One region of the Kitasatospora sp. NPDC034023 genome, then DNA from elsewhere that is predicted to be linked to it. Evidence: riboswitches for the same ligand, from Rfam matches in the RefSeq annotation. Region 1 holds a riboswitch; the other holds the start of a gene.
What was found. Region 1 has a riboswitch for thiamine pyrophosphate ahead of thiO (glycine oxidase ThiO). Riboswitches for the same ligand answer to the same signal wherever they lie in the genome.

Region 1 (6,966 bases):
TGCCGGGCGGCCCGGCTTGGTCGGGGTCGGCCAGACCGGGCCGGTGCAGAAGTAGTCCACCCCGGGTTCGGCGACCGCCGCGTCCACCTCGGACTCGGCGTGGCAGGACCGGCCGATCAGGACGTCCTCGCCGAGGATCGCCCGGGCGGCCGGCACCGGCAGGTCGTCCTGGCCGAGGTGCAGCACGTCCGGCCGGGCCGCGTGGGCGACGTCGGCGCGGTCGTTGACGGACAGCAGCTTGCCGTGCCGACGGCAGGCGTCGGCGAAGACCTCCAGGGCCGCCAGCTCCTGCTTGGCCTCCAGGCCCTTGTCACGCAGCTGGACGATGTCCACCCCGCCCGCCAGCGCCGCGTCGAGGAACTCGGCGAGGTCGCCCTGCTCGCGGCGGGCGTCGGTGCACAGGTAGAGGCGCGCGTCCGCCAGGCGGGCGCGCGGCGTGTCCGCCGCCATCAGATCAGCATCGCCTGGGCGCGGCGCTTGACCTCGGTGCCGCGGTTCTCCCGCAGTGCCTGGATCGGGCTGCCGGGCAGCGACGGGTCCTCGGTGAAGAGCCACTCCAGGATCTCCACGTCGTTGTACCCGCAGTCGCGCAGCACGGTCAGGGTGCCGGACAGGTGCTTGACCAGCCCCTGGCCGTCGATGAACGCCGCAGGGACTTGCAGCGACTTGTTCGGGCCCCGCCGGACGGCGATCAGGCCGCCGCTGCGGACCAGGTCGCGCACCTCGGTGACGCGCACCCCCCACTGCTCGGAGATGTCGGGGAGGTACATCCACTCGGCGACCAGGGCTTCAATCTTGCTTTCGATCTCACTCACGCCACCAGACTGCCACCTCCGCGGCCCGCCGCGCACCAGCCGCTACCCGGCGACCGCCGACTTCAGCGGAACCGAGGGGTCCGCCGCGCGGGCCGGGTCCAGCGCCGCACCGCGTTCGATCAGCTTCCGTCCCTGGGTGAGGTCGCGCGGCCGGTCCACGGTCAGCAGCGCGCTCGGCACCCCGTCGCGCAGCCAGAGCACCGCCCAGGAGCCGTCCTGCGGGCTGCCGCGCCACAGCGGCTCGTCGCCCTCGGCGTGCCGGCCCACGTACTGGACCATCCGCCCGAACTGCTCCGACCAGAAGTACGGCACCGGGTCGTACGGCGGCGCGTCCGCACCGAGGACGGCGGCGGCCGCCGCCTCGCCGGACTGCAGCGCGTGGTCCCAGTGCTGGACGGCCAGCCGGCCGCCGGCCCGGGCCGAGGGGTAGCTGACGCAGTCCCCGGCCGCGAAGACACCGGGCAGGCTGGTGCGCAGCCGCGCGTCCACCACGACGGCGCCGGTCCCGTCCAGTTCGACGCCGGAGCCGGTCAGCCACTCGGTCGCGGGCCGGGCGCCGATGCCGACCACCACCTCGTCGGCGGGCAGGTGCGAGCCGTCCGCCAGCAGCACCGCGCCGGGCTCGACGGCGGCCACGCCGACCCCGCAGCGCAGGTCGACGCCGGCCTCGGCGTACCAGGCGGCCATCGCCGAGCCGATCGCGGTCGGCAGCGCGCCGGGCAGCGGCGCCGGGCCCGCCTCGACCACGGTCACCTCGCAGCCCGCCTCGCGGGCGGCGGTGGACACCTCGGCGCCGATCCAGCCCGCGCCGACCAGCACCAGCCGCAGGCCGGGGCGCAGCAGCGCGCGCAGCGCCAGCGCGTCGTCCAGGGTGTGCAGCAGGTGGGCCCGCTCGGCGCCGGGCAGGGCGCGCGGGACGGCGCCGGTGGCGATCACCAGCGAGCCGTACGGGAGGTCGCCGTCGTCGGTGTGCAGCACGCCGGGGGTGAGGCCGGTGGCCCGGCGGCCGGTGCGGACCTCGATGCCGAGGTTCGCGTAGTCGATGTCCAGGGTGGTGCTGTCGCTCTTGCCGAGCAGCACGTCCTTGGAGAGCGGTGGCCGGTCGTACGGCGCGTGCGGCTCCTCGCCGACCAGCGTGATCCGCCCCCGCCAACCGCCCTGCCGCAGCTTCAGGGCGCACTGCGCCCCGGCCAGCCCGGCCCCGACGACGACCACCTGATCCGTCCCGCTCAGCTCTGCCACGCCCGTCACTGTACTCAGCGCGACGCCACCGCTTCCGGGCCGTCCACCCTTCGTTCAGGCGCGGCCTCGCGCCGAGCGGCCCCCTTCCGCCTCCCCCTGTCCACCCTTCGTCCGGCCCTTCGGCCGGGCCGGGCCCCGGCGTTATGGTGGGGACACCATCACGGGAGCCCGGCGAACCGGGCTGAGAGGCGGGCTGGCACGGCCTGCGACCGTCCGAACCTGATCCGGGTCATACCGGCGAAGGGAGAAGAGCAGCTTTGACACGCATGCCATCAGGCGCCCCACCCGACGTCCTGGTGATCGGCGGGGGCATCATCGGCCTCGCCGTCGCCTGGCGGGCGGCGCAGCGAGGGCTGCGGACCGTCGTGGTCGACCCCACCCCCGGCGGCGGGGCGGGCAAGGTCGCGGCCGGGATGCTCGCCCCGGTCACCGAGCTCCAGTACGGCGAGGAGCCGCTGCTGCGCCTCGGCATGGCCTCCAACGAGCGGTACGCGGACTTCGTCGCCGAACTCACGGAGGCGAGCGGCGGCCAGGACACCGGCTACCGCCAGTGCGGCACGATCGCCGTCGCGCTGGACTCCGACGACCGCGAGGAACTGCGCGAACTGCACGCCTTCCACCGGCGGCTGGGCCTGGACTCGACCTGGCTGACCGGCCGGGAGGCCCGCAGGCTGGAGCCGATGCTCGCCCCCGGGGTGCGCGGCGGCCTGCACGTCGCGGACGACCACCAGGTGGACGGCCGGCGGATGCTCACCGCGCTGCTGTCGGCCGGGGAGCGCGCGGGCGTCGTCGTCCGGGCCGCCGAGGCGGTTGAGCTGCTGGTCGAGGGCGGCCGCGCGGTCGGCGCCCGCCTGAGCACGCACGAGACCGTGACCGCCGACCAGGTCGTGCTCGCCGCCGGCCCGCACAGCCACCGGCTGGCCGGTCTGCCCGAGGGCGTGCTGCCCGCGATCCGCCCGGTGAAGGGGCAGGTGCTGCGCCTACGGGTCCCCGACGCCTACCGGCCGTTCCTCTCCCGCAACGTCCGCGCCGTGGTGCGCGGCCGGCACATCTACCTGGTGCCGCGGGAGAACGGCGAGCTGGTGATCGGCGCGACCACCGAGGAGCAGGGCTACGACACCACGGTCACCGCCGGCGGGGTGTACGAACTCCTGCGCGACGCGCACGAGTTGGTCCCGGGTCTCACCGAACTCCCGCTCGCGGAGACCTCGGCCGGTCTGCGCCCGGGCTCGCCCGACAACGCGCCGCTGCTCGGCCCGACGTCACTGCCCGGGCTGGTCGCCGCCACCGGCCACTACCGCAACGGCGTGCTGCTCACCCCGGTGACCGCCGACCTGCTCTCCGAGTACCTGGCCACCGGCGAACTCCCCGAACTGGCGCAGCCGTTCACCCCCACCCGGTTCTCCCCCGCCCCCGCTCGCCCCACCACGAAGGCCCTGGCATGACCGAGATCGCACCGAACGAAACCGGCCCGAACGAGACCGCACCGAACGAAACCGGTCCGGACGAGATCGCACTGACCGTCAACGGCAAGCCCCGCGAGGTGCCGGCCGCGACGACCCTCGCCGAGGTGGTGGCCACCGTCAGCCGGGCCAACTCCGGCGTCGCCGCCGCCCTCAACGAGGCCGTGGTGCCCCGCAGTTCGTGGTCCGAGACGCCGCTGACCGCGGGCGACCGGGTCGAGATCCTCACCGCCGTGCAGGGAGGCTGAGATGGCCGACGACCTGCTGACCATCGCCGGGACGAGCTTCTCCTCCCGGCTGATCATGGGCACCGGCGGCGCGCCGAGCCTGGAGGTGCTGGAGCGCGCGCTGCTCGCCTCCGGCACCGAGCTGACCACCGTCGCGATGCGCCGGGTCGACGCGGGCACCCAGGGCTCCGTCCTGGACGTGCTGACCCGCAACGGCATCCGCGTGCTGCCCAACACGGCCGGCTGCTTCACCGCCGGCGAGGCCGTGCTGACCGCCCGGCTGGCCCGCGAGGCGCTCGGCACCGACTGGGTGAAGCTGGAGGTGATCGCCGACGAGCGAACCCTCCTGCCGGACCCGATCGAGCTGCTGGACGCCGCCGAGACCCTGGTCGACGACGGCTTCACGGTGCTGCCGTACACCAACGACGACCCGGTGCTGGCCCGCAAGCTGGAGGACGTCGGCTGCGCCGCGATCATGCCGCTGGGCTCGCCGATCGGCTCCGGTCTCGGCATCCGCAACCCGCACAACTTCCAGTTGATCGTGGAGAGTGCGGGCGTCCCGGTGATCCTGGATGCGGGCGCCGGCACCGCCTCCGACGTCGCGCTGGCGATGGAGCTGGGCTGCGCCGCGGTGATGCTGGCCTCCGCGGTGACCCGGGCTCAGGACCCGGTGCTGATGGCCGAGGCGATGCGGCACGGCGCCGAGGCGGGCCGGCTCGCCCACCGGGCGGGGCGCATCCCGCGCCGCTTCCACGCCGAGGCCTCCTCCGCGATGGCCGGCCGGGCCGACCTGGACACCCGGGAGCGGCCTGCCTTCTGAAGCACCGGCGTGTCACAAGCCGGGCACAGCCGGGCCCCGGGGCGGCGTCCTCCGGGTCCGGCCGCCCGGCCCGGCACTAGACTCGCCGGGTGGACATGGCACTGCACGACCCGCTGATCGGCGCCCTGCTCGACAACCGGTACCGGGTCGAGCAGCGCATCGCGACCGGCGGGATGTCCACCGTCTACAAGGGCACCGACACCCGGCTCGACCGGGTGGTCGCCCTCAAGGTGATGCACCCCGCGCTGGCCGGGGACGAGGCCTTCACCACCCGCTTCATCCGCGAGGCCAAGGCGGTCGCCAAGCTCACCCACCCCAATGTGGTCAACGTCTTCGACCAGGGCGCGGACGGCGGAAACGTTTTCCTCGCCATGGAGTACGTGCCCGGCCGCACCCTGCGCGACCTGCTGCGCGACTGCGGCGCGCTCTCCGTTCGGGCCGCGCTGGACGTCCTGGAGCCGGTGCTCGCCGCCCTCGGCGCCGCCCACCGGGCCGGGCTCGTCCACCGCGACGTCAAGCCGGAGAACGTGCTGATCACCGAGAGCGGCCTGGTCAAGGTCGCCGACTTCGGCCTGGTCCGGGTGCTCGGCGCCGCCGACGGCGCGCCCACCTCGACCAGCACCGCCACCGGCGGCACGGTCCTGGGCACCGTCTCCTACCTGGCCCCCGAGCAGATCCTCCCGGACGCCCCCACCGACCAGCGGGTCGACGTCTACGCGGCCGGCATCCTGCTCTACGAGATGCTCACCGGCCGCCGCCCGCACACCGGCGACAACCCCGTCCAGGTCATGTACAAGCACCTGCACGAGAACGTCCCCGCCCCCTCCCTGGTCGCCCCGGCGGTCGGCCCGGAGCTGGACGCCATAGTGGCCGGCGCCTGCGCCCGGGTCGCCGACGCCCGCCCGTACGACGCGGTCGAGCTGCTCGCCGCGCTCCAGCGGGTCCGCCGCACCCTCACCCCGGCCGAGCTGGACGCCGAGCCGCCGGCCTCCACCCGGCCGAGCCCGCGCTACCCGACCAGCGAGCCGACCTCGGTGATCCAGCCGCTGCCGCGGCCCGCCGACGCCCCGCCGCCGGAGCGCACCAGCGTGCTGGACGTGCCGCCGGAGCTGATGGACCAGCTGCTCACCGAGCCGCGCCCGTACGACGAGCCGGCCCCGGCGCGCGAGCGCCGGCCCGGCCTGCTGCGCCGGATCCCCCGCAAGGCGCTGATCTGGGCCTCCGTGCTGACCGCGCTGGTGCTGGCGGTCGGCGGTGCCACCTACGGACTGTCCGAGGGGCTGTACGGCTCGGTGCCCGGGGTGCTCGGCAAGGACCGGGCCGAGGCGCAGCGAATCCTGGACAAGGAGGGTCTGCACGGCAAGTTCGTCGAGGCGTTCAGCGAGTCCGTCCCGTCCGGACAGGTGATCTCCACCGACCCCGGGGTGGGCGCGCGCACCCGCCGGAGCGACAGCATCACCGTCACCGTCTCCAAGGGGCCCAAGCGGGTCGCGGTGCCGGACCTCGTCGGCAAGAGCGCCGCCGACGCCGCCGCGGCCCTGGCCGGCGCCCAGCTGTCCAAGGGCAGCGTGACCGAGACGTACGACGACAACGTCCCGGAGGGCTCGGTGATCAGCAGCTCGCCGGCGGCCGGGCAGCAGCTGCAGGAGAACGCCGCGGTCTCGTTGGTGGTCAGCAAGGGCATGGTGCCGGTCCCGAACGTCACCGGGATGACCAAGGACGAGGCACAGAAGGCGCTGCAGGCAGCGGGCTTCACGATGCAGACCACCGGCTGGGACGTGTTCGGCGCGGTCAAGGTGAACGGCCAGTCCCCGGCGGCCGGGGAGCGGCGGCCGCAGCACAGTGCGGTGACGGTCCGCTTCTCGCTCTTCTAGGCACCCCTGCCCCGGCCGTTGCGGCCGTTGCGGCCGGGCTCAGCGCAGCGGGCCCTCGCCCGGCTCCTCCTGGTAGGAGTAGCGCTGCTCGCCCCAGGGGTCGGCGAGGTTGTGGTAGCCGCGTTCCTCCCAGAAGCCTCGCCGGTCGGCCCGCATGTACTCCACCGCGCGGACCCACTTGGGGCCCTTCCAGGCGTAGAGCTGCGGCACCACGAGCCGGACCGGGAAGCCGTGCTCGGCGGTCAGCGCCTCGCCGTTGCGGTGGGTGGCGAGCAGGGTGCGCGGGTCGGCGAAGTCGGCGAGCCGCAGGTTGGCGCTGTAGCCGTACTCGGCCCAGACCATCACATGGGTGACGCCGGGCGCCGGGGGCACCAGGTCGAGCACGGCGGCGGCCGACACGCCCGTCCACTCGTTGCCGAGCACGGAGAACTTGGTCACGCAGTGCAGGTCCGCGACGACGGTGGTACGCGGCAGGGCGTTGAAGCCCTCGAAGTCCCAGCTGTGCTTCTCCGCCGAGGCGGTGGC
Region 2 (6,966 bases), on a different contig from region 1:
CGCCGCCCCGACACCCGCCCGGGCGAGCGCGCCCCGCCAGGCGACCAGGCCGGCCACGGTGAGCACCCCGGCCGCCTGTCCGCCGGTCACCAGGCCAGCCGTTCCCGCCGTCCAGCCGTGCGCCCTGGCGAGCAGCGGGCCGAGGAGCGACACCACCGGCAGCAGTGCCCCGGCGGCCGCGCCGGTGAGCAGCAGCGCGGCCCGCAGCAGCGGGTCGCGCAGGGCGAGCCGGACGCCGGACGCCGCCTCGCGCAGCAGGCCGGCCGGCGCGGCGGCCGGCGTCTCCTCCCGGGGCCGGACCCACAGCAGGACCAGCAGGACGACCCCGAAGCTCACCGCGTCCGCCACCGCCGCACCGGGCAACCCGCCGACAGCGACCAGCAGGCCGCCCAGCGGCGCCCCGAGCAGGACGGCGCTCTGCCCACCGGCCTGGCGCAGCGCGAGTGCCCGGGGCAGCCGCTCGTCCGGCACCAGCCGGCCGGGCATCGACCCGCTCGCCGGGAGGTAGAAGGCGTCGACGGTTCCGATCACGGCCGCCCCCGCGACCAGCAGCCACAGCGGCGTGCCCCGGCTGCCCGCGACGAGCGCGATGGCGGCGGTCGCGACCAGCATCACCGTGTCCCCGGCGAGCATCACGCGGCGGGCGCCGAACCGGTCCGCGACCGCACCGCCCAGCAGGACCAGTGCCGTCCGCGGCACGGTGATCGCGGTCAGGACGAGGCCGGCCGCCCCGCCGCCGTGCGCGGTGGCGGCCCAGCCGAGGGCGAAGTAGAGCGCGGCGTCGCCCAGCAGTCCGGCCTGGGTCCCGGCCAGCCAGAGCAGGTACGGCACGGGCAGCGGCGCCCGCGCGGCAGTGGCGGTGGCGGTGGCAGCGGCGGTACCGGCAGCGGGGGCGGTGGCGGTGGTCATGCCGGGCGACGCTAGGACCCTCGACCCGGTCGAGGGCAAGCGCGGTCTACCGGCGGACCACCGGCTCCTGGAGCTCGGTGACCCACCCGGCCTGGTCGTCCGGGCACTCCAGGTACAGCTCCCGGGCGTACCCGGCCGAGCGGTAGCCGTTCTCCTCGATGAAGCGGGCCAGTTCCTGGACGGTGCCGAGCACTGCGTCCATCGAGCCGCGGTGCACGATGGTCGCCGCCTCCCCGATCGGCGGCAGGTCGAGCACCTCGAAGTCGTGCGCGCCCGGCCGCACCGACGGCCCGACCGGGACGGCGACCAGGATCAGCACCGAGCCGTCACCCTCCGGCGCGTCCTCGTACCGGGCGACGGACGGGCCGGTCGCCTCGATCCCGGCCGCGGCCAGCCGTCGGCACAGCTCGTCGAACAGCGGGCCGATCACCGGCGTGATGTCCTCGGGCTCGTAACTCGCGGCCACACCGGCCAGTTGGGCCACCCGGACGGACGGCACCGGCTTCACCACGACATCGTGCGTGGACATGGTCCCCTCACTCTCGATCGTCCGGAGCCTCGCCTCCACCCGGGCCAGCCGCAGCTCGTCCGCCGCGATCGCCTCGGCGAGTTGGGCCCGCCGCAGCCGCAGCATCCCGCGCAGTTCGGCGGCGTCCACCTCGTCGTCCAGGACGGCCCGCACCTGCTGCAGCGTGAAGCCGAGCTCCTTGAGCGCGATCACCCGGTTGAGCCGGGCGAGTTGGGCCGCCTCGTACGAGCGGTAGCCGCTGACCGGGTCCACCCGGGCGGGCCGCAGCAGGCCGATCGCGTCGTAGTGGCGCAGCATCCGCACCGACACCCGGCCGTGGCTGGCGAAGTCTCCGATGTTCAACATGATGCGTCCACCCCATCGCCTCCCACGGTGTCAGGGTCAACCCCGACCGCCGGACCGCTCCCCGGAAACACCGAGAGCGGGTGCCGACTTGATGTCGGCACCCGCCCTGAGCAGGTGGTTCTCCTAACCAGCGGAGAGCGTGGGATTCGAACCCACGGTGACGGGTCACGCCACGACAGTTTTCAAGACTGTTCCCTTAGGCCGCTCGGGCAGCTCTCCAGGCGGAGGTCAGCCTAACGGGTCCCGCGGGGTTCGGCGCACACGGTTTCGCGGCGTCGCGGGTCAGCGGGCGGCGGTCACTGGTCGCCGTCGCGCTGGCCGAGGGTGACCTTGGTGGTGAGGGTCTGGCCGTTGCGGGTGTACTCGACGTCGACGGTCTCGCCGGGCTTGTGCGTCCAGATCCGGCTGACCAGGGCGGGGCCGTTCTCGATCGGCACGCCGCCGAGCTTGGTGATGACGTCGCCCGGCTTGAGGCCGGCCTTGTCGGCGGCGCCGCCGGGGGTGACGGCGGGCTGGCCCTGGATGTCCTTGGTCTGGATCTGCGCGCCGTCGCCCTTGTAGTCGTCGTTGCGCAGCACGTCGAGCTTGGCGTAGACCGGCTTGCCGGTCTTGATCAGGGTGTCCGCGACCCACTTGGCCTGGTTGATCGGGATGGCGAAGCCCAGGCCGATGCTGCCGGCCCGGCCGTTGGCGGAGGCGTTGGACTGGATCGCCGAGTTGATGCCGACCACGGCGCCGCCGGAGTCGAGCAGCGGGCCGCCGGAGTTGCCGGGGTTGATCGAGGCGTCGGTCTGCAGGGCGTTCATGTACGAGGCCTGCGAGCCGGTGTCGTCGCCGGAGGCGACCGGGCGGTCCTTGGCGCTGATGATGCCGCTGGTGACGGTGGACTCCAGGCCGTACGGCGCGCCGATCGCGACGGTGGCGTCGCCGACGTTGACCTTGTCGGAGTCGGCCAGCGGCAGCGGGGCCAGCTTGCTCTTCGGCGGGTTGTCGATCTTGACCACGGCGACGTCGTAGCCCTCGGCGTGGCCCAGCACCGAGGCGTTGTACGAGGTGCCGTCGGCGAACTTGACGGTCAGCTTGCCGCCGTTGAGGGTCGGCGCGACCACGTGGTTGTTGGTGAGGATGTGGCCCTCGGTGTCGAAGACGAAGCCGGTGCCGGTGCCGGACTCGCCGTTGCCCTGCGCCTTGATGGTGACGACGCTGGGCAGCGCCTTCTGCGCGATGGCGGCGATCGAGCCGGGGGAGGGCTCGTTCTTCTGGGTGTCGCTGGCCTGGACGGTGGTGCTGCGGTGGTCGTCCGCGGAGCTGCTGCTGTCGTTGCGGTCGGCCACGGTCACGCCGAGCGCGCCGCCGGCCACACCGGCGACCAGTGCGACGGCAGCGATCAGGGCGACCAGTCCACCGCGCTTCTTGCGCGGGCCGCCGCCGTCCGGGCCGCCGGGGTAGTCGGCCGGGTAGCCGAGCGGGCCCGCCGGGCCGCCGGGGTAGCCCGCGCCGCCGGAGGTGGCGTCGTGGGTCGGGCCCCAGCCGCCGAGCGGCTGGCCCGCACCGAACGGGTGGTGGCCGTGCGCGGCGGGCGTGCCGTGGGCGGCCGGGGTACCGGGGGCGGCTGCGGCGGCGCCGTACGCGTCGTGCGCACCGGCGGCGGGGACGCCGTGGGTCGGGGTGGCGTACGGGTTGGCGGCCGGCGGCAGCGCCGGGGCCACGGGCGCTGCCGCCGGGGCCACGGGCGCGGCGGGCGGCAGGACCGGCGGCGGCGCGTCGATGTACCCGGTGGCCGGGTCGACGGCGTGCTCCTCGGCGACCGGCGCGGCGGGCGCCACCGGCGGGGCGGCTGCCTCGGGCGCGGCCGCCGGTGCCTCCGGCGCGGGGACCTTGGTGAAGGCGACGGTGGGCTTGTGCCCGCCCTCGGCCGGGACGGTCTCGGCCGTGCCGGCCTCGCCGGTGGCCGCCTCGGGTTCGGGCACCCGACGGAACGCCATGGTCGGCTTGTGCCCGCCGTCCGCCGGCGCCGCGTCCGCCGGGGCGGCCTCGGCGGGGACGGCCTCGCCGGTGGCCGCCTCCGGCTCGGGGACCCGGCGGAAGGCCATGGTCGACTGGTGCCCGCCCTGAGCGGGGCCTTCGGAAGCGGACTCAGCCGCCCCCTGGCCGGCGGGCTGCTCCCCCTGCGGCCCGGTGGGCCCAACCTCGCGCTCGGTGCTCACGGACGACCTCCATAGCTGGCAGAACCAAGGACCATAGTTTTTCGCACTGTCGATTCGATTGCCGTAAGGACCCCTCTGAAGAACTCATAAGAATCCTTAGCCGGTGCCGACGGCCGAGGGCTCCCCCCTCCCCGCCGGGCGTCCCGCGATGCGGACCGCGCACGCCCTGGCCTTGGGTGTTCACCCCTGTGCCGGTTAGCCTGTCGCTCCAAACTGACACGCGGGAGCTTGGACCGACCAGGCTGAGAGTGCGCATGTCGACCGTACGCCACGCGAGCGAGGTGGACGGTCGAGGGGGCGCTGACCGCCGGAACCTGTCCGGGTAATGCCGGCGTAGGGAGTATCGGCCATGCCGTCTGCTTCGTCATCCTCTTCTTCGGACGCTGCCGCGTCCAAGGATTTCCCCGAGTCCACCGCTGCGGCGACCACCGCTGCGGCCACCACGGCGACCGCCGTGCGGGACCGTTCCGAGCGCGTCGAGGCGCCGCTGGTCCTGGACACCGAGCCGCCGCGCACGCTGCGCTTCCGGGACCACTTCGCGCTCTGGATGAACCTGGGCGTCAGCCTGATCGGCTTCTCGACCGCCGCCACCGTGCTCGGCGCCCCCGGCAGCGAGCTGTCGCTGGCCGCCGCGGTGACCGCGATCGTGGTCGGTACGGCGGTCGGCACCGCGATGCTCGGCGTGGCCGCGCTGATCGGCGCCCGGACCGGCGCCCCCGCGATGGCGAACCTGCGCGGGCTGTTCGGCACCCGGCTGTCGTACCTGCCGACGGTGCTGAACATCGTGCAGTGCGTCGGCTGGGGCGTGTTCGAGCTGCTGACGATCTCGGCGGGCGCCCAGACCGTCGCCCACACCACCGGCTACCGCTGGCTGTTCGTGCTGCTCGCGGGCGCCCTGACGACCGCGCTGACCATCTGGCCGCTGGGCTCGATCGCGGTGCTGCGCCGCTTCGTGGCCGGGGCGGTCGCCGTCGCGATGGTGTACTTCACGGTCCAGCTGGGCCGCCAGGGCGTGCCGGACCCGGGCGCCGGCAACTGGCACGGCTTCCTGGGCGCGACCGACGCGATGATCGCGGTGTCGATCTCCTTCGTCCCGCTGGCCGCCGACTACACCCGGCACTCGCGCACCCCGCGCTCGGCGTTCTGGGGCAGCTTCTCCGGCTACACGATCGCCCAGGTCTGGTGCTACGTGCTCGGCCTGATGGCGCTGCTGCAGTCCGGTGGCGACCCGAACAAGCTCTTCGACTCCTTCCTCGGCGTCTGGGCCGGCTGGCTGTTCCTGCTGGTGCTGGTGCTGCGCGAGACGGACCAGTCGTTCGCCAACGTGTACTCGACCGCGATGTCGGTGCAGAACCTGCTGCCGCGGGTGGACCGCCGGGTGCTGAGCGGCGTGATCGGCGTGCTGACCACCGTGCTGGCGCTGCAGATCGACCAGTTCACCGACACCTACTACAGCTTCCTCGGCCTGATCGGCTCGGTGTTCGTGCCGCTGCTGGCGGTGCTGGCGGTGGACTTCTTCCTCGGCGCCGGGCGCCGCGGCTGGAACCTCTCCGAGGACGCGCCCGCCCGCTGGACGATGCTGCTGCCGTGGGTGCTGGGCTTCGCCGTCTACCAGTTCATCGCGCCGACCAAGGTCGCCGACTGGTGGACGAACTTCTGGACCGCCGCCCAGGAGGCCCTGCACTTCACCCCGCAGGAGTGGACGTCGGCCTCGCTGTTCGCCTTCCTGGTGCCGGCCCTGGCCACCTGGGCGCTCACCCCGCTCTCCCGCCGCGCCGCGCGCTGACGCCGGGCGCCGGGCGCCGGGTACCCGAACCCAGCACCCGGCACCCGGCACCCGGAGACGGCCCCACAGGTTGGGGCCGTCTTCGCCTCCGCGTTACCTCCGCCGCCTATCGTTGGCCCTGTGACCAGCCCAGACCTGTCCTCGCCGGAGGCGCGCACCGCGCCGTCCGTCCAGGTGATCGCCCACCGCGGTTCCTCCCACGCCCTGCCCGAACACACCCTCGCGGCCTACCGGCGCGCGCTCGACGAGGGCGCGGACGCGGTGGAGTGCGACGTCCGGGTGACGGCCGACGGCCACCTGGTCTGCGTGCACGACCGGCGGATCGGCCGGGTGTCCAACGGCCGCGGCACCGTCTCGGCGATGACGCTCGCCGAGCTGCAGTCGTACGACTTCGGGGCCTGGAAGACCGGCCGCCCCAGCACCGACCCGGAGCTGCGCGGCGTGCTGCCGCTGGAGCGTCTGCTGGAGCTGGTAGTGGACTGCGGCCGCCCGGTGGACCTGGCGATCGAGACCAAGCACCCGGTGCGCTTCCGCGGCCTGGTGGAGGCCGAGCTGCTGCGGATGCTGGAGCGGTTCAAGATCGGCGCGGCCCGGGAGGGCGACCGCCCGTCCGCCCGGATCATGAGCTTCTCGTCGATCGCGCTGAACCGGGTGGCCGCCGCCGCGCCGGAGTACCGGCGGGTGTTCCTGTTCGAGCGGACGCTGCCGCTGCTCGGCAAGCTGCGCGAGGGTGCGCCGCTGCCGGGCGGGGCGCGGATCGCCGGGCCGGGCATCGAGCTGGTGCGGGCCCGTCCGCAGCTGGTGACCCGGCTGCGGGAGCTGGGGCACGAGGTGCACGTGTGGACGGTGGACGAACCGGCCGACGTCGAACTCTGCCTGGAACTCGGCGTTTCCGCGATCATCACCAACCGGCCCGCCGAGGTGCTGGCGCAGCTCGGCCGGTGACCGGACGGTGATCCGCCGACGTACCGACGGCCGCACCGACGGCCGTACCGGTGCGCACTGATCACTCTGGTCGGCAGTCAAACCTTCCTCGCACGATATTGCCGGAAATTCTTGCCCTCGGACGACAGAGGGTGAGCATGGAATGACCTCATGTCGACCCTCGGTCGCCACGCTCGAAATGGGCTCGCGGGATCGCCTGGTGCTCGTTTCCGACGCATTACCAAGGGGCATCTCTCCCTCGGCAT

Region 2: it holds a riboswitch for thiamine pyrophosphate, as region 1 does, so the genes downstream of both, ACZ52R_RS01795 (purine-cytosine permease family protein) here and thiO (glycine oxidase ThiO) in region 1, are expected to answer to the same signal.

The regions. Positions count from the first base shown of each region.
Region 1 is NZ_JBVIRY010000002.1:47,288-54,253, forward strand. It holds gene thiE (thiamine phosphate synthase) at 1-450, opposite strand, end outside; gene ACZ52R_RS03075 (Rv2175c family DNA-binding protein) at 450-815, opposite strand; gene ACZ52R_RS03080 (NAD(P)/FAD-dependent oxidoreductase) at 858-2,066, opposite strand; TPP riboswitch at 2,208-2,320, shown strand; gene thiO (glycine oxidase ThiO) at 2,324-3,502, shown strand; gene thiS (sulfur carrier protein ThiS) at 3,568-3,768, shown strand; gene ACZ52R_RS03095 (thiazole synthase) at 3,770-4,567, shown strand; gene pknB (Stk1 family PASTA domain-containing Ser/Thr kinase) at 4,663-6,441, shown strand; gene ACZ52R_RS03105 (sulfite oxidase-like oxidoreductase) at 6,481-6,966, opposite strand, start outside.
Region 2 is NZ_JBVIRY010000001.1:399,048-406,013, forward strand. It holds gene ACZ52R_RS01775 (MFS transporter) at 1-909, opposite strand, end outside; gene ACZ52R_RS01780 (MerR family transcriptional regulator) at 956-1,783, opposite strand; tRNA gene ACZ52R_RS01785 (tRNA-Ser) at 1,915-2,002, opposite strand; gene ACZ52R_RS01790 (S1C family serine protease) at 2,080-3,990, opposite strand; TPP riboswitch at 4,201-4,347, shown strand; gene ACZ52R_RS01795 (purine-cytosine permease family protein) at 4,340-5,776, shown strand; gene ACZ52R_RS01800 (glycerophosphodiester phosphodiesterase family protein) at 5,897-6,721, shown strand.